Arachidicoccus terrestris: one gene and its partner. The main gene of each other region encodes a partner of the protein of the gene in region 2 in a complex. Links are inferred from orthologs where the notes say so. Each region holds a gene or a part of one and is shown on either strand. Other genes may lie near its edges. The genes, in order: K9M52_RS10215 and smc.

The links.
Region 1: the proteins of smc (region 2) and K9M52_RS10215 are in contact, whole or in part, in a crystal structure (PDB 3ZGX), measured with the Bacillus subtilis proteins. The link is inferred for Arachidicoccus terrestris from one-to-one orthologs.

What each region holds. Positions count from the first base shown.
Region 1 is NZ_CP083387.1:2,631,199-2,641,592, reverse strand. The notes cover bases 4,054-6,841. They hold K9M52_RS10215 (segregation and condensation protein A), read right to left. Parts: upstream 5,998-6,841; coding sequence 5,110-5,997; downstream 4,054-5,109. Other genes in these bases: K9M52_RS10205 (PPK2 family polyphosphate kinase), read right to left, coding at 6,663-6,841; mscL (large conductance mechanosensitive channel protein MscL), read right to left, coding at 6,143-6,574; K9M52_RS10220 (transposase), read left to right, coding at 4,054-4,913. Also shown: K9M52_RS10235 (efflux transporter outer membrane subunit), read left to right, coding at 1-1,434; K9M52_RS10230 (DUF4382 domain-containing protein), read left to right, coding at 1,708-2,550; K9M52_RS10225 (peptidylprolyl isomerase), read left to right, coding at 2,764-3,429; more of K9M52_RS10220, read left to right, coding at 3,570-4,053; more of K9M52_RS10205, read right to left, coding at 6,842-7,409; K9M52_RS10200 (SusC/RagA family TonB-linked outer membrane protein), read left to right, coding at 7,777-10,394. UniProt on the Bacillus subtilis protein: Participates in chromosomal partition during cell division. May act via the formation of a condensin-like complex containing Smc and ScpB that pull DNA away from mid-cell into both cell halves.
Region 2 is NZ_CP083387.1:4,083,744-4,095,457, forward strand. The notes cover bases 2,805-6,912. They hold smc (chromosome segregation protein SMC), read right to left. Parts: upstream 6,530-6,912; coding sequence 3,005-6,529; downstream 2,805-3,004. Other genes in these bases: K9M52_RS15880 (META domain-containing protein), read right to left, coding at 2,805-2,939; K9M52_RS15890 (J domain-containing protein), read left to right, coding at 6,815-6,912. Outside these bases: K9M52_RS15865 (glutaminase family protein), read right to left, coding at 1-508; K9M52_RS15870 (phosphodiester glycosidase family protein), read left to right, coding at 848-1,717; K9M52_RS15875 (hypothetical protein), read left to right, coding at 1,815-2,408; more of K9M52_RS15880, read right to left, coding at 2,514-2,804; more of K9M52_RS15890, read left to right, coding at 6,913-7,459; bifunctional pyr operon transcriptional regulator/uracil phosphoribosyltransferase PyrR, read right to left, coding at 7,468-8,013; K9M52_RS15900 (FKBP-type peptidyl-prolyl cis-trans isomerase), read left to right, coding at 8,128-8,859; K9M52_RS15905 (hypothetical protein), read right to left, coding at 8,939-9,574; hisS (histidine--tRNA ligase), read right to left, coding at 9,600-10,976; K9M52_RS15915 (low molecular weight protein-tyrosine-phosphatase), read right to left, coding at 11,000-11,467; K9M52_RS15920 (PadR family transcriptional regulator), read left to right, coding at 11,710-11,714. UniProt on the Bacillus subtilis protein: Required for chromosome condensation and partitioning.

The DNA of each region.
Region 1 (10,394 bases), 1.5 Mb from region 2 along the record:
ATATTAAGTATAGCATTGATAGTTATTTGCGGCAGTGTGCTATTGCAGGCATGTAAAGTGACGAAAGATTATGTGAAACCTGAATTTAAAATGCCTAGTGTCTATAAACTGCCGGATTCTCTTGTTGACCGTTCCTTGGAAGCCATCCCTTCCTGGAAAGAATATTTTAAGGATTCTACCTTACTTAAAATTCTGGATAGTGCTATTGCGAACAACCTTGATTTGCGGGATGCGATCAAAAATATTCAGATCACGGATCAGCTCTATAGACAATCCAGATCTCTTTATGCGCCGGATATAGATCTGAACCTGGGAATAAGCCGAGATTTTAAATCGCATGACTATTACTCCAGCCCTTCCAGTGGCTGGTATGACAGAAGAGGCAAGACTCCGCCAAAAGACTGGTATGTTTCTCAGTCCCACTTCTCCAGTTCTGTTGCAGTGGATTGGGAGGTCGATATTTGGGGGAAGATCAAAAGAGAAAAAGAAGCAGCCCGCTCTCATTATCTGGAAACCTTTGAAGCAAAAAAGGCAATTCAGACCGCACTGGTGGCAGATGTCGCGGATGCTTACTATAATCTGTTAATGCTGGATGAGCAGTTGCAGGTCGCCACACGCAACTATCACCTGCGTAGCAATACCCTCAAAATGGTAGAATTGCAGTACAAATCGGCAGAAGTGACGGCGCTTGCCGTCCAACAGACTAAGAACCAGGTACTGGAAGCAGAAGCATTGATCCCACAGCTAAAAAAAGAAATCAGGGTACAGGAAAATGCACTTAAATTACTGACCGGCGATCTGAGTATTAATGTCGGAAGGCACACTACACTCTCTGAGATCCCTTCTGATTCATTATATAAGGAGATTCCGCTTTACTACGTGCAGAACAGGCCGGATGTCCTGGCGGCCGAGTACGACCTAATGGCCGCCAATGCCTCTGTCGGCGTAGCACAAGCCAACAGATTCCCCAACCTCAGTATTACTTTTGAAGGAGGAACTGACGGCATGCTGCCTAAAAACTGGTTTAATATCCCTGGTGCCCTGTTCGGCGATTTCTTTGGTGGGTTAACCCAACCTGTTTTCCACAAAAGAAAACTAAAGACAGATTATGAAGTGGCTAAATTGCAAAGGGATCAATCAGAAATCGCCTTCCAGAAAGCAGTATACAGTGGTATCACAGAGGTCAGAAACGCCCTTATTGCTGTCCGTCAACTCACCGAACAACTCTCTATAGCCAAAGAACAGGTGAAAGTATCTCAAAAAGCGGTACATAGTGCAGCAATGCTGTTTACAGCAGGCTTCGCAACCTATCTGGAAGTTATTACCGCCCAAAGTAATGAACTGGATAGTGAACTGAATCTCGCTTCATTAAAAGCCGACCTCTTAAGTGCGCGCATACAGCTATATCGCGCGCTGGGCGGAGGCTGGAAATAATAAATTGCATTATACCCGGACCTGAACGCACAATCATTTTGACAGTTCCGGATAAAATACCCGCGATTGGCTAATCACCGAATAATAATTCAAGCGCTCACTACTGAGCTAAATGGTTATTGGACCTCTTTCCGGCACAAAGCAAAAAAAATTTTTGCTTCACTGTGTTATTTTTCTTTTTCTTACAAATATTAATAAATATTATTATGTGATTTCTTTCTCATTTGGCACGAAAAATGAGCCTATCGAAATTGAAATTAAAAGTATAATTCTATGAAAACGCGTAAATGGTTTTATTCCATTATGGCCTCAATAGGTATTTTGGGGGTCATTGTAATGTTCAATTCGTGTGGAAAGTCCATGGACGAGTCGGGAAATGGCAATTCGCACCTGGATGTCTATCTGACCGACGCGCCGGCTGACTATCAGGCTGTATGGCTTGATATACAAAAAGTAATGGTGAATACATCTTCCGAAGTCTTGACTGATGAGGACTCAGGCTGGACTGAAGTTCCAATGGTCAGGCCGGGGTTATATAACCTGTTAGATTTCAGAAACGGAACAGACACTCTACTAGCTGGGGTGGACCTGCCTGCCGGAACGGTTTCACAGATCCGTTTAGTGCTGGGTGACGATAACTCCTTAGTGCTCAACAACGGAGAGACGGTGCCGTTGTCTACGCCATCTGGACAGCAGTCCGGGCTTAAACTAAATATTCATTCCGAATTGGTTGCCGGGATCCCGTATGCCCTGGTACTTGACTTTGATGCCGCTCGCTCTATTGTTAAGGCCGGCAACAGCGGTCAATACATTCTGAAACCAGTGATCCGGACTTTTGCGAAAGAAGCCGGAGGTGCCATGGAAGGTGTTGTTTTACCAGAGGAAGCCAAGGCGCTGGTTCAGGCAATTAATGGAACAGATACATTGAGTGCGATTCCTGATAGTACCGGATACTTTAAATTCTGGGGCATTGCTGAAGGCAGTTATCAGCTTATTTACCTTGCGGATGCCGACTCCGGATACGATAACGACACAACAGATAATGTCCAGGTTACCGCGGGAGAAGTTTTAAAGTTAGATACTGTGACCTTGATGAAGTTTGCCACAATGCAATAGTCGGTAAGAGGACGAAATTATCTTATTAGTACAAGCCGGATTAAATCATAGTCCGGCTTTTCTTATGAAAAAATCATAACACAGTCTGACAACCGGAGGGAACCGGAGTGGCGTTTTGCAGAAGCATTCATAGGAGACAAAAGATGATTCGATAGCAAAGTGGGGTTATCTTATTTTTGTTATCTTCGCCCCATTACCGATAGGATTAGTACGATGAAAAAACAAATACTTTCCGTGATCTGTCTGCTGGTATTGGTTTGTACCGCCAAGAGTCAGCGTTTCCGTGCCGTTATGACCACCGATTCAGGCAAGATTATTATTGAATTATTTGATGGCACACCAAAACATAGAGATAATTTCATCAAATTGGCACGCAAGCATTTTTATGACGGCGTGCTGTTTCACAGAGTCATCCCGGGTTTTATGATTCAGGGTGGAGATCCCGATTCCAAAAATGCCAAACCAGGTGTCATGTTAGGTAACGGAGATGTAGGATATACGATACCGGCTGAATTCAGGCCACAATACTTTCATCAGCGGGGAGCACTTGCAGCTGCCAGAGATAATAATCCCGAAAAGGCGTCTTCCGGCTGCCAATTTTATATTGTAACCGGAAAGAAGTTTACGGATGACGCGCTGAATAAAGCGGAAAAAAGATCGGGTCACACGATTTCGAAAGCACATAAACAGATATATAAAACCACTGGAGGAGCGCCTCATCTGGACCAGAATTATACTGTATTTGGACAGGTAATAAAGGGAATGGAAGTGGCCGACAAAATCGTTAATGCGAAACGTGATGGAAATGACCGGCCAAATGCTGATCAGCATATTAAAAAGGTCAGGATCCGGAAAAAGATAGTAGGGCTCTGGCTTTAAAACTTTTATACTCCCCTTAGGGTGTTCCTGAAAAGCTGTAATAGTTATCCCCATTGAGTTTCAGGGTGTGGATTATAACAAAATTGCCCTGCTTTGGCACAAAAAGTGTTCAAAGTAGGGCATAACTTTTTTTATAATCCATGACAAATCTACTTTTTTTTCACGAGAATCTTCTGGATAAGCATTTTAGCCAAACAGATTTAGGAATTCTTTATAAAGCCATCCCTTTTGAGCAGTTATCCGCTACAATTCCGAGTCCCCGGGGTCTTATTACCGGCCAGGGACGCAAGAGCTGGTTTGATGTCAGCGGAGGTATTGGACTGATGATCCTTAAGCACGTTATGGGCGTCAGTGACCGGATGCTGATCGATCGTATTAATACTGACTGGTGCATGCAGCTATTTTGTGGCATCCGGCTCAGGCCCGGTGAGAGAATTAAGGATTCCAATCTTCCCAGCTGGTGGCGCAGTTATATTGGGCAATACCTGGATATGGATGCCATGCAGCAGTGCCTGGCGGGTTACTGGAAGCCCTGGATAAAAGATACAGCCTTCAGCTTTGAGGACGCCACGTGTTATGAATCCTATATATCCCATCCCACTGACTGCAAATTGCTGTGGGGTGCCTGTAAGGAAGTATATGCGTTGAATCAACTCTTTAGAAAACAGTTGAAATTACGTAAGAGCCGCAGTAACTACGAGAAACATAAAACCCTGTTCCTGAACTACCAGCGCTGCAGGAAAAAGAGCAGGCGTAAGGAACGTAAACTGCGTAAGCAGCTCTTAGGTTTTTTGTACCGCCTGCTGCAGCTTAACGATGAATTGCAGGCCCGCCCCGGAACTCATATCAGCAAGCGGAAAGCCACCCGCCTGAAGACGATACGTACCCTATACGAGCAACAGCATAACAAAGCTTTTGGGGATAGGAACCCACAGATCAAAGACCGGATCGTATCGATCAGCAAGCCCTACATCCGTCCCATTATCCGGGGCAAAGAAATAAAAGCTGTAGAGTTCGGAGCCAAGGTCAACAAGTTACAGGTAGACGGCATCAGTTTTATCCAACGGCTGAGTTATGATGCCTTCAATGAAGGCACACAGCTGGTGGATACGATTTATCTGCACCGTAAACTTTTTGGGAAGTGCACGCATCATAGTGCCGATGCTATTTATGCCACTAATACCAACAGAAAGTATTGCCGTCAAAACAATATCACCACTAATTTTATTCCTAAAGGAAGGCAGAAGCCTGCTTTGGTTGAACAATCTAAAACGATGCGGGCAGCGCTGAACCGTCAAAGGGGCACGGTCCTGGAAGGAAGTTTTGGCAATGAGAAAAACCACTATCATTTAAATAAAATCAAAGCCAGGAACCAGTCTACCGAGACCTGCTGGATCTTCTTTGGCATCCTTACAGCAAACGCATCCATTATCAGCAAAAGAATGCAACAGGCGGCCGCACAGATTAAAAGCACAGCGGCCTAGAATTGGCACGCTTACCTTATCCAACCGGACTAAATAACAGGTCTAATGGCCTTGCTATGTCCCATCCACAAAAAAGCCTCTCTTTAATTCCTTTTTACAGAAAAAAGAGAGGATTTATTAGTTTAATATTTAATATGTAACAACTCCTTTGGGTGTTTACAGGAACACCCCCCTTACACTTGTAACAATTCTAGTATTAATTGGCCGAAGGCTGCTCCGGAAACATGGGATCTTTTTGAGGTATAGCACTCTGTGTATTTTGTGATTCCGTCGGACTCTTAGACTCATCTTCAGATAATGTGTTTTCCGGCACCGGGCTGCTCGCCAGTTCTTCATCACGGTTGTCATTCCACTCAACGATAAAATTGTTTTTACCCTCTCCTACCTGCAGTGTCATAAAACGCATCTGAGATAATTCCAATAGGGATAGAAATAGAAAAAGCGCATGAATACGGTCTTCACACACATTAAAAACGGTCTCAAAGGACATGGAATGGGCTTTTTTTACAGTAGTCAGGATGTATTCCCTGCTGCCTTCCATGGTATAATTATATTGTACAACCGTATGTACCGGCTTGTGATTTCGATCAATTACACGCTGCATGACCTTCTCAAAGGTCTTCATTAATTTGAATAAATTAATGGTCTGGATCTCTGTGCCTTCGGCAGCATCCTCACCAATCTTGCTCAATTCCGATTGTAGGTTTCCTCTTTTTTGCATCAACTGGCGCAAAGTCTCTTTCTCTGCCAGCTCCACCGCCGCTTCTTTAAATCGCTTGTATTCCAGGATCTTATCTACTAACTCCTGCCGGGGGTCAATCTCATTACCCTTCTCATCCAATTCCTTTCGGGGAAGCAGCATCTTGGCTTTAATACGCATTAAGGTAGAGATAAAGAGGATAAACTCACTGCTCAATTCAATATTGAGACTACGTTGATGATGCAGATAATCCAAAAAATCTTTCGTAATCTGGGTAATAGGTATATTATAAATATCCAATTCATCTCTTTCTATAAAGAATAGTAAAAGATCAAAAGGTCCCTCAAACTGAGGTAATTTGATTTGATAAATGGATGGTTTCAAAATAAACCTGTATTAATTGACGAAATGAATAACCAAAATCCTCCCTCTAAGGCGTGATAGTCAGTCAAATAGTTGTCTATCACGCCCCAGGCCCGGGAGGTAAAAATAAGAAAATCCTCAGGGAATCAATAAAAAATCTTGAAAGCTATTTGGCGCGGATGGCGTCTCTGATTTCCTGCAGCAAAACCTCTTCTTTGGTAGGTTCTGGCGGTGCAGCCGGAGCTTCTTCTTCTTTTCTCTTCAGTTTCATGATCGCTTTGACCATCATAAAAATCACGAGTGCCAACAATAAGAAATTGATGGCAACGGTAATAAAGTTACCATAGGCGAAGATGGCAGCGCCATCTACTTTCTTGGCATCGGCCAGTGCCAGCCCATCAGCCGCCTTATGATTCAGGTCGATCCACAGATTGCTAAAATCGGGTTGCCCGATTAGCTTGGCAATAACGGGCATGACCAGGTCATCAATGATACTGGTAACGATTTTGCCAAAGGCGCCACCAATGATCACACCAACGGCAAGATCTATGGCATTTCCTTTTACTGCAAACTCCTTGAAGTCTTTTACGAATCCCATGTTTTTAAATTTTAGTCGTTTTAAAATAGATTATTAAAGGTTATCAAATATAGCACAAAAGTAAACAATAGCTTATATATAAAAACAATTACTCTTTTTCAAGTGACGGATACTTGGGATTGATTTTCTTCAGCAGGTCATGAACGGCTTTTGCTACCACATATTCTTTATACCAGTTCTTATTAGAGGGTACAATCATCCATGGGACTTCATTGCAATGTTCAAAACAGTCTTCATAATACTTTCTGTATTCCTTCCAGGACTTCGCTTCTATTGCATCTCCCGGATTGTATTTCCACATCTTACGTTTGATTTCCATTCTTTCAGCCAGGCGCTCCGACTGCTCTTCAGGTGTGATATGAAGATAGAATTTCAGAATATGTGTATTGTTGGCCGTGAGCAGGTTTTCAAAATCATTAATCGCCTTCATGCGCTCTTTGGCTGTTTTATCATTAATGAGCTTATGGACCCTGGTGACCAAGACATCCTCATAATGGGACCGGTTGAATATTTTGATCATCCCCTTTCCGGGTGTCTGTTTATGGATTCGCCATAGAAAATCATGGTCAGTCTCTTCTTCGGTAGGCACTTTGAAAGAATGTACACTAATCCCCTGAGGGTTTACTTCACTAAAGACACTGCGGACTGCCCCGTCTTTACCGGACGCATCCATCCCTTGAAATACAATAAGCAATGCGTGCTTATGCTCGGCATACAGCTTATTTTGCCATTCATCGATCGCTTTTTGGAGGGCTTTGGTTTTTTCTTTGTACGCTTCTTTTTCTGCCTCTCTGGGAGGGTCTGCTGATATTTTATCCAGTTTAAGTTTTGCCATCGACGGAGTTATTTGTCAGTTTCAAAAGGGTTACCAAAAATATTGCCATTAATCATCAAATAATCATGAAGTTAAAAAATTTACCTAACTAAAGAGCGGCAACCCATGTCTAGAATACAAGATCGCTACCGCACGGGATTTAAATTTTGAATTTGATATTCAGCCAATTCACAGCAAAAATAGCAAAATGTAAATAATGATTAAAGTTATGTTAACATTACGTTTTTAATTCGTTAACCGCAAACGGTTGCCCTTTAAGATACTTTTATTAAACATTTAAGAAACCAATAACACATTTCAAGCTAGCCACTAAAAACAGCTCGGAGAATTTTGCAAACACTAAACTCAAATCTTTAAACCGTATGAGATGGAATTAAAAAAACTAAAATGCAGATGGAGATTATCACTGCTATTATGTCTGGGTCTTTTTCTGTCTGGAGCCACACTCCAGGCGCAGATCGAACGTACACAACAGGAAAAAATCACTTTAACCGGTAACGTTAAGGATAACCTCGGAAGCAATTTAATCGGGGTAACCATTAGAAATTCGACATCCGGCAAAACCGTTATTTCTGATGATAAAGGGAACTTCCGAATTGAAGCAGTAAAGGGAGATTCACTTCTAGCCTCCTTTATTGGCTACGAGGACTATCGCTGGCAATTTACCACACAGATTGTATACAATATTGTAATGAATCCGGTAATAGGAGGTCTGAATGATGTTGCAGTCGTTGGTTATGGACGTCAGAAAAAAATCAGTTTAGTTGGTGCTCAATCTTCAGTTCGTGTAGAGGAACTCAAACAGCCCGTAGCGAACCTTAATACGATGCTTGCGGGCCGTATTTCCGGTTTAGTTGGCGTTCAGCGCTCCGGCTTACCCGGAAGCAATTCCGCTGATATCTGGATACGTGGTATTTCAACCTTTGGTTCCAGCGGCAGTGGACCGCTGGTAATCATTGACGGTGTTCAAGGTCGTAGCCTAAATGACATTGATCCAGAAGATGTTGCAGATTTTACCATTCTAAAGGATGCAACAGCAACTGCCGTGTACGGCGCCCTGGGTGCTAATGGAGTTATCATCGTCAATACGAAAAGAGGCAAAATCGGAAAAGTCAACCTCATGGTTAATTATCTGGAAGGTATAACTGCTTTTACCAAATTGCAGGAAATGGCTGATGCGAAAACCTATATGGAACTTAGAAATGAAGCTGCATTGGCTTCTGGTATGACGCCCTTCTATTCCCAGGATTATATTGATAGTACTTTGGACCCCAATGCCAACCATTATGTATACCCTAATGAAGATTGGTTGGGCAAGCTGTTCAATAGTACCTCACACAACCGTCGGTTGAACTTCAGCGCGACAGGCGGGTCCGATAGAGTACAATATTATACTTCACTATCCTATTATGAAGAGTCATCGCTTTTGAAAACCGATGGCCTGCAGACATATGATGCCGGCACCAAATATCAACGCTACAACTTCGTATCAAATGTTGATATGAAATGGACCAAGACAACCAAATTCTTCTTAGGTATCAACGGCTACATTTCTCAGTTCAACGAGCCAGGTTCCGGTGCCAGCTCTGCATTTAATAATGCAATGAGAGCAAGCCCTGTCCATTATCCGGCTATGTATCCAGGAAACCTGGTAGCGGGGATTGCAGAAGGGTCAACACCTTCTCCGAACCCCTGGGCAGATATTACCCAATCGGGTTACAGGGAAGATTTCAGATCAAAGATATCCTCTACTGCCCGACTGGAACAGGACCTGGGATTTATATTAAAAGGGCTTAGCGCCAACGGCCAATATACTTTTGATACCTATAGTACCAATAGCCAGGACAGAAAAAGGCAAAGAAGCGTCTATTTCCTCGACCAGGTTGACCACTACAATGACGATGGTTCACTTAATTTGGAACAGGTAATTTCCGGAGAAGATGTTTTAGGATACGATCCCAAAAGCTCTCAAGACCGACAATTTTCTTTGCAAGGCCAAGTCAACTGGCACCGGACTTTTGGCGACCATGATGTGCAGGCCATGGTTGTCTATAGCCAACTTAGCCAGGCAAACCCCACTGCTACCAATTACCAAGATGCTATTCCTACCCGTCAGCAAAACTATGCTGCTAGAGCAACCTACGCTTTTAAAGACAAATATTTTGCGGAGTTTGACGCTGGATATACCGGCTCTCAGGTATTTTCCCCTGAAGACCGATATGGCTTCTTTCCCTCTCTCGGGGTAGGCTGGGTGCTGTCGAACGAAAAGTTCTGGAAACCTTTATCTAATATATTTACATTCTTCAAGTTAAGATACTCAAACGGGTATTCAGGCGCTATAGGCGGCACTCGCTTTGACTACATCACTACTATAACAGATGAAGCTAAAGGGATTGCATTTGGTAGAGTTGGAAGCCAATATCCCAAAAAAGATTATGCCGGGATCAATATCCGCCACTACGGAGCTAGTGTCATATGGGCAAAATCCCATGATCAGGATGTAGGCCTGGAGTTCAAAGTGTTGAATAACAAGCTTTCCTTTATATTAGACTGGTTTCAGAAATATAGAACAGGCATCTTCCTGACACGTGCCAACTTTCCCGGCTTTGCAGGATTGCAATATCAGCCAGACGGCAACTACGGTATAACCATCAATCGGGGATTCGATGGTACGGTTGAATTACTGCCTGTTCCGCTGACGGATAAGCTGTCTATTTCATTCAGAGGAACTTTTACATATAATAAAGACAAGTTACTTGAAAACGGAGCAGCGCCTTATGAAGAGCCTTATATGGATCCAAGAGGGCAAAAAATCCTAAATAACTATGGTTACATAGCAGAGGGCCTTTTCCAAAGCGAAGCAGAGCTTCTCAATCATGCTGACCAGTCAGGCGTAGGTGGTGTAGCCAGGGTAGGTGATATTAAATATAAAGACCTCAATGGAGACGGCGTTATCAACCAATATGACCAAACCTTTATCGGCCA
Region 2 (11,714 bases):
TGCCACCGTTAAACTCAAAGCTTCTTCTGATCCATATGTCATCTGATTGCCAAAGAGTACGGGCCGTTTTGCTGTCGTCTGAAAGAGGCAACAGCCCACTTTGCCAACCCTGCGTATCTGCATTAACGGATTGCCAGTTCTCCGCAGGTTGCCGGGTTGTATATAATATCTGCATATTTGCTTTTTCATTGCCGGCCGGGGCAATTGTGGTAAAAGATTTAACCGCTTTGCCCATAAATCTGTAAAACTGATCATCTACCTTTAGTATTCCTACCAGTGAATGAGGCTTCCCTGTCCAGTGCACCGTTGAGGCTTCTGTCAATACATCTTTATTACTCCAGATACTAAAGTAAGGATTATGGGTGATAAGCGGATAGCTGGGGGCCACTTGGGGAGCGGGCTGCGCATTTGCCGGAGGGCCTGCAGCGACCAGCAGCAGTGCTGAGCCGGCCATGACTGCCTGCCGGATACATTTTTGAAGTGATTTTACAGATTTGTGTACATTCATGAACTTGATGATTTGCATTTCCTTATAAATTGTGTTATTGTTTCAGCAGGATCTAGTTATCTTTTGAATATTGGATTTTAACGGATTCTGCATAATTTGCATTTGCCGGAGTCTCTTGCAACTCTTGATTATGCTACAAATTTGAACGAATTAACTTTTATCGAAGTTGTTACTCGTCTCATAATTTTGCATATTTGTTTCAACTATTGAAAACTTGTGAAATTTCGGATGTTTTTCTCTGTTGTTTTCATAAAGTGCGCCAAGGATCTGAATATTTAACGTCCCGACCGGTGGAATTATCTTATTTTCACTCTGTTATTATTAAAAATGCGTTTCGTGATGAAAAGGAATCTGATATCTACCATGTTGAGCTTTGGCTTATTCTTTATTATGATGGGGTGGGCAGATGCTCAAAAGTATATCGGACTGCCCGCCACTAAAGTTTTAGAGGATAGCAGCTGGCTACCAGGCCCACATACTGAAGCCAGAGAAATAACCTATCTGGATCGGGACAGCAAGCCCGTTGTTGTGCAGGTACTGAAGGCGCGACTGAAGAAAAAACATCTTATGCTGGAAGCAGCCACACCTGATGATAAGGATGACTTCGGACGGCAGATCGTCACCGATGAGATGCAGGCAGAGAATAGGAAAGATCGTCTGGTAATTGCAGGTGTCAATGCCGACTTCTTTAATATGAAAAATGGTATTCCCCTTGGGCCGGTTATCAAGGAGGGCAGGATGATTAAAGGTGTTGACAAGACGATGGTGGATTTTGTCGGGGTTTTAAAGTCGGGTAAAGTGATTATAGGAGATTCTGTTTTATTTAAAAAGAAAGAAAAGGAGCTGAATGAAGCGTTGGGAGCCCGAGCCGTCTTGTTGAAGAACAGAAAACTCCTGCCCCAAAATAGAAGTAGTTTAAGTACCGTTCATCATCCAAGAACAGCATTTGGTGTAAAGGGCAAAAGAACGGTTTGGCTGGTAACAGTTGACGGCCGACAGCCTGCTTTTAGTAACGGGATTTCCTTAACCGATCTGGGTAGACTGATGCGCTTTTTAGGTGCTGAAAATGCGGTCAACCTGGATGGTGGCGGCTCTACGACAATGGCTGTCTGGGATGAGCAGCATCAGCAGTATCGGGTTCGTAACCGGCCCTCAGGTAAAACACTCAGGCCAGTGGCCAATAGCTGGATACTGGTCCGCAAAAAGTAATTTTACGTTTCATTCCCACGATAGAATAGTATTAATGACAAATAAGATGCGAGAAATTTTTGACAGAAGACGGAAAAGGTCAATAAAATATTTGTGGATGCCGGCATTCATATACAGTCTGTTGATACAGGGCTGTATTAGCTCCCAGAGAATGATAGACGCTGTTCATGGCCATTATTATCAATATAAGTTTTCTATGCGGGAATCTGATTCACGCAAAAAAGCCACATGGGATAAAAGCGGGGTAAAGATTACTTTTACACCCGTTTATAATCGCATTAATTTTTCCCTGGAAAATAAATCTGGCAGCCCGGTCGAAATTCTCTGGAACAAAAGCAGTATGGTCCAGGAAAACGACAGCTCAGCTATTATACATGGAGGTGTAACGTTAAATTCAGATCCGAGAAAACAATCTCCTTCTAGGATTGCGGAAAATCAAAGCCTACAGGATTTTATCCTGCCTTTGCTTTTAATTGAAATTAACGACAAGCATCTATCGATCAGGGATCTTTATCCGGAGAAAGATGACGAGTTGTCGGAGAAGAATGATTGGATCATGCACCTCATTGGCCAGAATTTATTCAGGCTGCATTTGTCGTTGAAGATTAATGGGCAAGAGCAACCTCTAACATTTAATTTTTATCCCGTCGAAATTATGAGAGGCGCTCATTCATTTAAGACTAACCAGTAATAAGAATCTTCCTTTCAGTATAAAATATCAATAGGGCGCTTTGACTTAGATTGTCAATGAAGCACCCTATCGATCTATTTGAATGAAACTGCAATCAGGCTAATTTTATTTTCTGAAAGTTAGCAGTAACTGAGTATCCTGATATAAGTATAAATGGTCTGCTGTGATTTTATATTTGTTAACCAGATCCAGATTCCGAATAAACCCAACTTCTATTTTACCGCAGTCTTCGCCCACGCAAGCCATCATGGTAGAAGCTAATGGTCCTAATTTGATATGATGTTTTTTGGTGGTTTTAAAAGGGCCGAAAAAGTTGTTACAACCTGAATAGCCATTTACGCCTTTATCAGAAAAAGTGATATTCAATGGCTTTTTTACATTACAGCCCATTTGGTCTTTTCCGTCCTTGGTAACTAAAATCCAATTATGTAATAAGGCTTGTTTTTCCAAATCTGCATTTTTGGTTGTACCACACCCTGCTGCCAAAAATACGAGGCAAATGCCCATTAGTACTATTGCTGTCTTTTTCATATCCGGTGTTTTTTATGTTCAACAAAATCAGCCATCAAAGCGCTCTCACCGAGATTGTAATTAAATTAATTCAGGTTTCTAAAGTCTACCGGTACCAATTTACTCACCCCTGGTTCTTGCATTGTCACGCCATAGATTACATCCACAGCGCTCATGGTCTGTTTGTTATGTGTAACAATGATAAACTGTGAATTTTCAGAGAACTTCTGGATCATCTGTGTAAATTTACCCACGTTGGCATCGTCCAGCGGGGCATCCACCTCATCCAGAATACAAAAAGGAGCCGGCTTGATCAGATAGATAGCGAAAAGCAATGCTGTAGCTGTCAGCGTTTTCTCTCCCCCACTCAACTGTGTGATAGATGACGGGCGTTTCCCCTTAGGTTTTGCCATAATGTCAATGCCGGTATCTGCCAGATTCTCTGGATCCAATAATACCATATCGGCGGTATCTTCTTCCGTGAATAGCGCCTTAAATACTTTCTGGAAGTTCTCTCTTACCTGATTAAAGGTAGACAAAAATTGCTGATTAGCGGCTGATTCCACTTCCTGGATCGTTTGAATCAGACTTTCTTTGGCAGTCACCAAGTCGTTTTTCTGCTCCAGAATGAACTCATAGCGCTTTTTCATCTCTGTAAAAGCTTCAATAGCAGTAGGGTTAACTTCTCCCATGTTGTCCAGTCGCTTTTTGAGCCTTTCGGTGCTGGCCTGTAACTCCTCCAAAGGGATTTCCGTCTGACGCGGTTCATCCAATATGACGTCCAGGTCCACCTTAAATTCAACATTGAGACGTTCTTTCATGCCAGCCAAATGCAATTTCAACTCATTGAGTTTATCCTTTAACTGGCTGAGCTGCATGTCCAGCTGTTCTCTTAATTTCGTCTTTTGCCGAATCTCATTTTCTTGTTTTTCAAGGGCGGTACGAATACCGTAAAAATTTCTATCGGCGACTTCCAGCGCTTCTTTATCAATTTCTTTTTTCTCTGTGAGATCTTCCACCAGTTGAATAGCATCCTGTAAAAGCTCATCCGCTTCTTCAATTTCCTGACTGGAGTGCTGTAATTGCTCCGCATTGGATTTTACCTGCTCTCTGAGTTCAAGCAGCTGATTCTCTTTAAAGACCAATTCCTGTTTAAGGGCATCAATCTTACTTTGCTGGCGGGTCAACTGTAAGTTAACGTCATTGTGGCTGGCGGAAGCAAAATTAAAATCCTGTTCTGCCTGATAATAGTCCTTTTGAATTAATTGTATCTCCTCAGAGAGTTGCTTCAGGTTTTTGTTTAGTTCATCCAAACCTTCGCGTGTGGAATAGATTGCTTCTTTTTCCTCTTCCAGCTTGGCTTCAATTTCTTCCAGCCGCGTCGTCGCATTTTGCTGTGATGCCTGAAGATTTTCAATTTTGTTCTGTGTTGCAAAAATCTGATTGGATAACTGATTGATCTCGTTTTCTGCAACTTTGATTTCCCTTTCTTTTAACTGCTCATTGAAACGCAATACGTCTTGTTGCTTTTTCTGAATTTCAGTTTTGAGGGCGCTGACCACCGCGTCCTGAAATACGATCTCGTCACTAAGTTTTTCCAGGTTCTTTGCCCGGCCGATTTTTTTTCCTTCAAATAAGCCAATACTCCCGCCTGACAAAGTGAATTTGCCTTTGACAAATTTACCGTTTTTATCGAGCAGCACCGCGGAGGTGATATCTGCGTTTTTGAATGCGGAACTATCTTCTGAGATATAGACATGCTGTAATAGGTAAGCAGCGAGCTTTTCATACGGCTCATCTACCTCTATTACATCCATTGCATGAACGGTATTGGGAAGTGCTTCCGGCGAAGACTCATAGCTGCGGATTTTATCTAACAGGAAAAAATTAGCTTTTCCTTTTTTATGCTCATCCAGTAATGAAATGGCCTGCAGACCTTGCTCCATATCTTTTACTACGTAGTAGTTCAGATAAGGTTCAAGGACGTTCTCCAGGGCCGCGCGATAGTCTTCCTCTACATAGATGATATCGGACAAGATCGGCGCTTGATGATCCCAATCTTTATTATTATGCAAGAATTTTACACTCTCCGGATAACCTTCCATGGAATCAATCAAACTTTTGAGCAAATCATGCTCATTGCGTTTGGCATCCAGCGTTCTGGTCTCTTCCGCCAGCTCTGTACGCATTTCTTCCAGTTCTGACTGGGTAGAGAAGATCGCCGCTTTGGCCGATTCATGCTGTTCTTGCATGATTTCCAGTTGATCCTTTTGTGACTCAAGCAGGCTTTGCCTTTCTTCAAGTTCTACAGTCAGCAAACTAAGTTGATCTTTACGATGGATAATTTCTTCTGAAATCTGCGCCTGCGAACGGGTTAGATTCTGGATAGAAGTATCTGCAATTGCTACTTTCTTTTCTGCGTCAAACTGATTGCGTTGGACAGCAAGGTGCCCCGTACGTAATGATTCTGCTTTTTCACGTTTCTGTTCAAAGATGATCCTTTTATCCTCTATATTATCTTTGGCATCCAATGCTTTTTCCTGGAGAGCTGCTTGAGTACCTTCCGCTTCCTCCAGCTGCTCTTTGGTAAATTCGATGGACTCTTCCAGCGTAGCCACTTTCACCTCTGATTGCGCCAGGAAATCATTCAGGCCCTGTTGTTTTTCTTTGAGATATTGTAATTTTTGGCCTGCCAGATTACGGTCATTTTCTTTGGTTCTGAGTGACTGCTGCAATTCGTTGAAAGCCTGTTGCTTGAGCTGAAGGTCCCTTTCCTGATCGTGGTGGCTGGCTTTTTCTGTTTCGTAAGCCTGTTCCAGGGCCTCTACCTCTGACTCCAGCAGGTTTCTCTGTTCAGATCCTGATGATTGTTGATCGTTGAGTTCCTTGTATTGTAAATTGAAGCCTTCCAGCGCAGCTTTCGCTAATTCAATGGAAAGTTCCCGGTAATCCTTTTTGATCTCAAAGAACTTCTCTGCTTTTCTGGCCTGACTCTCCAGACTCTTGAGTTGATTATTGATCTCAAACAGGAGGTCTTCAATTCTGTTTAAGTCTTGTTCGGTTGCATCCAGCTTCTGTTTAGCCTCTTTTTTACGGGTTTTGTAGATGGTAATGCCGGCAGCCTGTTCCAGCATTCGCCTACGGCTGTTCTCTTTATCCTTGATGATATCATCCACCATACCTAGTTCGATAATGGCATAACTGTCGGTACTGATGCCGGTATCCATAAACAAATTCTGAATATCTTTTAACCGACAGGTGACATCATTGAGACGGTATTCACTATCTCCGTTTTTATAAAATCTTCTCGTAACTGTGACCGTAGTGAATTCTACCGGTAAAAGTCCTCTGGTGTTTTCAAATGTCAGGCTTACTTCGGCCAGGCCACTGGCACTTCTGCTTTTGCTGCCATTGAAAACCAATGCTTCCAGATTTTCACTCCGCAGCGCAGAAATCTTTTGTTCTCCGATTACCCATCGTATGCTATCAATAATATTGCTTTTACCGCAGCCATTGGGACCAATGATGCCGGTAATACCCTGGTTAAAATTGACGACAGTTTTGTCGGCAAAACTCTTAAATCCTTTTACTTCTAGTTGTTTTAAACGCACTGTGACTGCTTTTTATAGACTGCGAACTTACGTTAAAACCTTTAATAAAATGACTAAAAAACCACGTGGTGGGTAAAAGGTGGAAAAACAATTAAAATCAGTGCATAACGCTCAAAAAATAGTTAAATTTAGCGCTAAAAGCTGTTGGATGTAACTTGGTATAATTATATTATTATATACATATCTATTTTATATTTATTTATATATAAATTTGAATATAGTTATATGCAAATGCCAGGGGATCGTTAGCGTAACCATAAAAATTGAAACGATTATTTTTGCAGCGTGCAAGGGAAAAATTACTATCAGATTCTGGGGGTGTCCCCTTCGGCAAGTGGTGCTGAAATCAAGGCGGCCTACCGCCGCCTGGCGCTTATCTATCATCCGGATAAAAACAGTGAAGATCTTGCCAGTGGGTATGTATTTGCTGAGATAAATGAAGCCTATCAGGTACTTTCAGATAAAACTTCCCGTGCGGATTATCACCGCAACTTTGAGACTGCCGGCCGCAAATTTAAGTCTGGGGGGACGGTCTTTTTTAGTGCCGAATTACTGCTCATCAAGCTGGAGCATATGAAAAAAGCGCTATCAGAAACGGACCCTTATCGAATGAACACCGATGCTGTTTTTGAGGAACTGCAACAACTATTTTCGGCCTATCACCTGGTGATCCTCGAAAAGGAGAATAATACAATGCTGAGCCGCCAGATTACCGGGAATTGTTTGGATCTGCTAATTTACCTTCCTAAAAATGAACAGCTTATGATCCTTGAGGATCTCAAGAGGCTGCCTGGCTTACCGGAGGATATAATCATACAATACCTCCAACAACAAAAGCAAAGATGGTTCTGGAACAGATATAAAACAGTATTGGTCATTTTACTGACCCTGGCGCTATGCCTGTTACTATTTGAGGTCATTCACCTGTAATACTGGCACTATGACTGAGCTGCCTCCTCCCCGCTCAGCAGTTCAACAGCATTTTTGCCATCTTTTTCCTCCCAGTAGACTTTCACCTTCTGGTCGTTATAGGTGTCGATGGAGCGGCCGATATAATTGGGCTGTATTGGAAGTTGCCGGCTAAAGCGTCTGTCAATCAACACACATAGTTCTACGCTGGAAGGGCGGCCAAAATCCAGTAAAGCATCCAGTGCGGCTCTTATTGTACGGCCTGTCCAAAGTACATCGTCAATTAATATAACGGATTTATTTTCGATGCTGAAATTGATATCTGTTTCATTGGCTATGTGAATCGAACTGCGGATATCGTCCCGGTAAAAAGTGATGTCGAGTTTACCATATCGGATCTTACTTTTATCGACAATTGTTTTTAACACCTCAACAATGCGGTTACTGACAAAAATTCCACGAGGCTGCAAGCCGATCAGAACAGTACTGTCAAGATCCAGATGGTTTTCCACAATCTGATGTGCGAGCCTTTGAATCGTAAGGTTGACCTGCCCAGGCGTTAAAAGTGATTTCATTGAATATATTTTTCCCAAAAATGGTCTTATACTGATAAGATACGAAATTAACAGGAATTACAAAAATAGTTTAACCGAATCAATTACATTCGCGTTTTATAAATTTTAATTTTTATGCGCAAAAATCTGATTCTTTCCTGCAGTTGTTTGGCATTTTCCTTGGTGTCGGTAGAAATGGCTCAGGCCCAGACCGCAAAGAACGCCGTTAAAACAGTTACGTCTGCCGATATTAAAGCGGTTCCGGCACTCTCGACTTTTAACGATACGATTAGTTATGCCTTAGGGCTGAGCCTGGCTAAATTTTACCAGCAGCAGGGAGCCTCTGCGATTAATTCTAAACTGTTAGGTCAGGCGGTGGATGCGGTTTTTAATAAAGACAGTATCCTTTTCTCTGATCAACAGATCGCTTCAATACTCATGAAAGCTGATCAGCGTTTTACGGAACAAAGAGCAGCCGGTGCAAAAAAGGCAGGCGAAGCGTTTTTAGCGAAAAACAAAACCAGGCCGGGAGTGACGACATTGCCTGATGGATTACAATATGAGGTTATGAAGGTAGGCACCGGTGGCATGCCTACGGATACCAGTAATGTAAAAGTGAATTATAAAGGAATGCTTATAAGCGGAGCTGAATTTGATAATTCCTATAAAAGGGGTGAGCCGGTTGATCTGGATGTAAACCAGGTAATCAAAGGATGGACAGAAGTATTGAAGCTGATGCATGAAGGGGCTAAATGGAAAATATATGTGCCTTCCGATCTGGCTTATGGTGACAGGGGAGCCGGTGAAGCGATTCCGCCGGGTGCGACGCTGATCTTTGAGATTGAACTCTTAAAGATCAATCATTGATTGGTAGACAACAAAAAAAAGGCTGACCTGAATATTTCGGATCAGCCTTTTTTTGCGTCACAAATTTTGATCAGCCAACTCATTTATAATAATTCTCGTCTAGGTAGAAATAGCCATCTGCTTTTTTCCAGTACCAGAACTTATCGTTGTATTTATAATAATACCCCTTGCGGCCTTTTTTGGCCAGATTATCAGGTACAAATAGCACTCTTGGCGGGATTTGTTTGAAACGGTAGGCCAGGTTTTTCGCCTGATCGGGTGTAAAGGCCCGAATGGTCTGATTTAGAGAATCCAGATTATGAGATACCGTCGGAGGCAGATTCAGGGTATCGATCATCAGGTTGCCCCTGCTGTCAATAACGACGACAGGTTCTGCTAAATAATGTGTTGCTGCCGCTGCACTGTCTGCGGAGGTATTTGCATCAGTGTTGGCAATTGCATTCAAAGAATCAATATTACGGCCATAAGAATCAGTGATTACTTTGCCTTGATTGTTGTTTCTATTTTGATCTTTTGGCATTCCCACTTTGCCTACCTGAGCTGAATCAATGACAGTGGCCCTTTTGACATATTGTTCATGGCCCGGTCTTTCTCTGTCCGGTGTCACTTTAGGGTGCAGTTTTTTCCCTTCTGCTGATTTGGATGGGATATTTCTGCGGCCACATGCGGCCAGCAATAAACAAAACGCGACTGAGGAGTAAATCAATTTTCTCATAATGTATTTTTTAATGGACTTCTACCTATTTAGGACTATGAAGGGTCTGAACAATTTTATCAATGTCGGTGCTATCCAAACGCTCCTGCCAGCCTGTAGACAGGTGTTTAATCGTTATTTTTCTATCGGTGATCTCTTCTGAGCCGACAATGGCTACATAAGGAATTCCCTTTTTTTCTGCAAATTTGAACTGTTTATCAAACTTTACCGGTTCATGGTATAATTCAGTACGAATGCCGGCTTTTCTAAATTGTTGAATCAGTGGATATGCTCCTGCCAACTCATAGGAACCCAGATTAAAGAATAAGACTTCGGTTCCCTGGCTAAGTTTACCCTCAAAAAGTCCTAACTCCTCCATAACATCATAAATCCGGTCAATACCAAAGCTAATGCCTACGCCCGGAATGCCGGAAACGCCAAATAATCCTGTCAGGTCATCATATCTTCCGCCCCCGCCAATACTGCCCATTTTGACCGTACTGGCTTTTATCTCAAAAATAGTTCCAGTATAATAGTTGAGCCCACGGGCTAGCGTAAAATCCAGTTGCACCGCATTGATACTGTCTTTCGTAAAATCCAGCAAATACCTGAGCTCCTGAACACCTTTAGCAGCCTGATCGCTGCCGGATAATAATTTTTCAATACTGGACAGTTTTTCCTCATTGCTACCCCCGATCCGCAGATATTGTTCTATAATCTGAATCTGCTTCTCTCCCAGGCCACGGGCCCTCAATTCTTCCTTGACTTTATCCAGCCCGATTTTGTCCAATTTATCGATAGCTACTGTTATATCTGTTAACTGATCTGTGCTGCCGCAGGCTTCCGCAAGACCTGCCAGGATCTTTCGGTTATTAATCTGAATGCTGACCGGAATCTGTAATGCTTTAAAGGCCTGGTCATAGATATGGATCAATTCTACTTCGTTAATGAGCGAGGCGCTGCCTACGACATCACAATCACATTGATAAAATTCCCTGTAACGCCCCCTTTGTGGTCTGTCCGCCCGCCAGACCGGCTGAATCTGATATCGTTTGAAAGGAAAGGACAGGCTGCCATGATTCATAGCCACATAACGGGCGAATGGAATGGTAAGGTCGTAGCGCAAGGCTCTTTCTGTCAGCTGCCTACTCCATTTTCCAGCCAGGATTTCTTCCATAGCCTGGCGGGTTTTATCCTCCTTACTGGGATTGTCCAGGCCGTTATTTAAGATTTTGAAGATCAGCTTATCCCCTTCTTCTCCGTATTTCCCCATCAACGTGTCGATGTTTTCCATGGCCGGTGTCTCCAAGGGCTGAAAACCATATAGTTCAAAAATCTGTTTGATCTTGCGAAGAATATACTGCCTTTTATGCACCACTTCATGAGAGAAATCACGGGTCCCTTGTGGCAAAGATGGTTTCATGTATGTAAATAAATTAATTCGGTTTAGTTATTTTGTTGAAGCTGCTTGATTAATACCTCACATGCATCCAGTAAAAGGCTGTAAACATGTTCAAAAGCCTTATCAGTATTTTCAAACCAGGGATCTGGTACAGATTTATTTTTTCCTGGTAGAGATGCGTTCAAAATTAAGTCAACTTTAGACGGGTTCCAAAGTTTGCCGGCAATTCCTTTGACATCCTGATAATTTTGGCTATCCATTACATAGATATGGTCAAATTGCTCCATGTCACCGGCCGTAAAGGGTCTGGACCGTTGTGTGGAAATATCAATCCCATGGTTTTTAGCGATTTTTACAGACCGGTGATGAGGGGGTTCTCCTTCATGCCAGTTACTGGTCCCGGCACTATCCACCTTCCAGTCCAGTCCATATTTTTCCACCAAGTATTCCAGGACACCTTCCGCTAGTGGGCTTCTACAAATATTGCCCAAACAGACCATTAAAATTTTCATAGCCCGCAAAGATAATATATTGTCCAGAAGTGAACTTTGGTCACCAGTTTTAAACAGATTTTAGGCGCTGTAATGTTAAATAAATGTGTAAGTCTGTCGCTCTGGTTTTTCTTATTTTTCTTAAAATGTTTATTATAAAGAAAATATAGTTAATTAAAAAATAAATGTTTTTATATAAGGTACTATGTAATGCATAGTATTAGATTCCTGCTTATCTTTGTATTGTTATTAAAATTTTCAATATGGA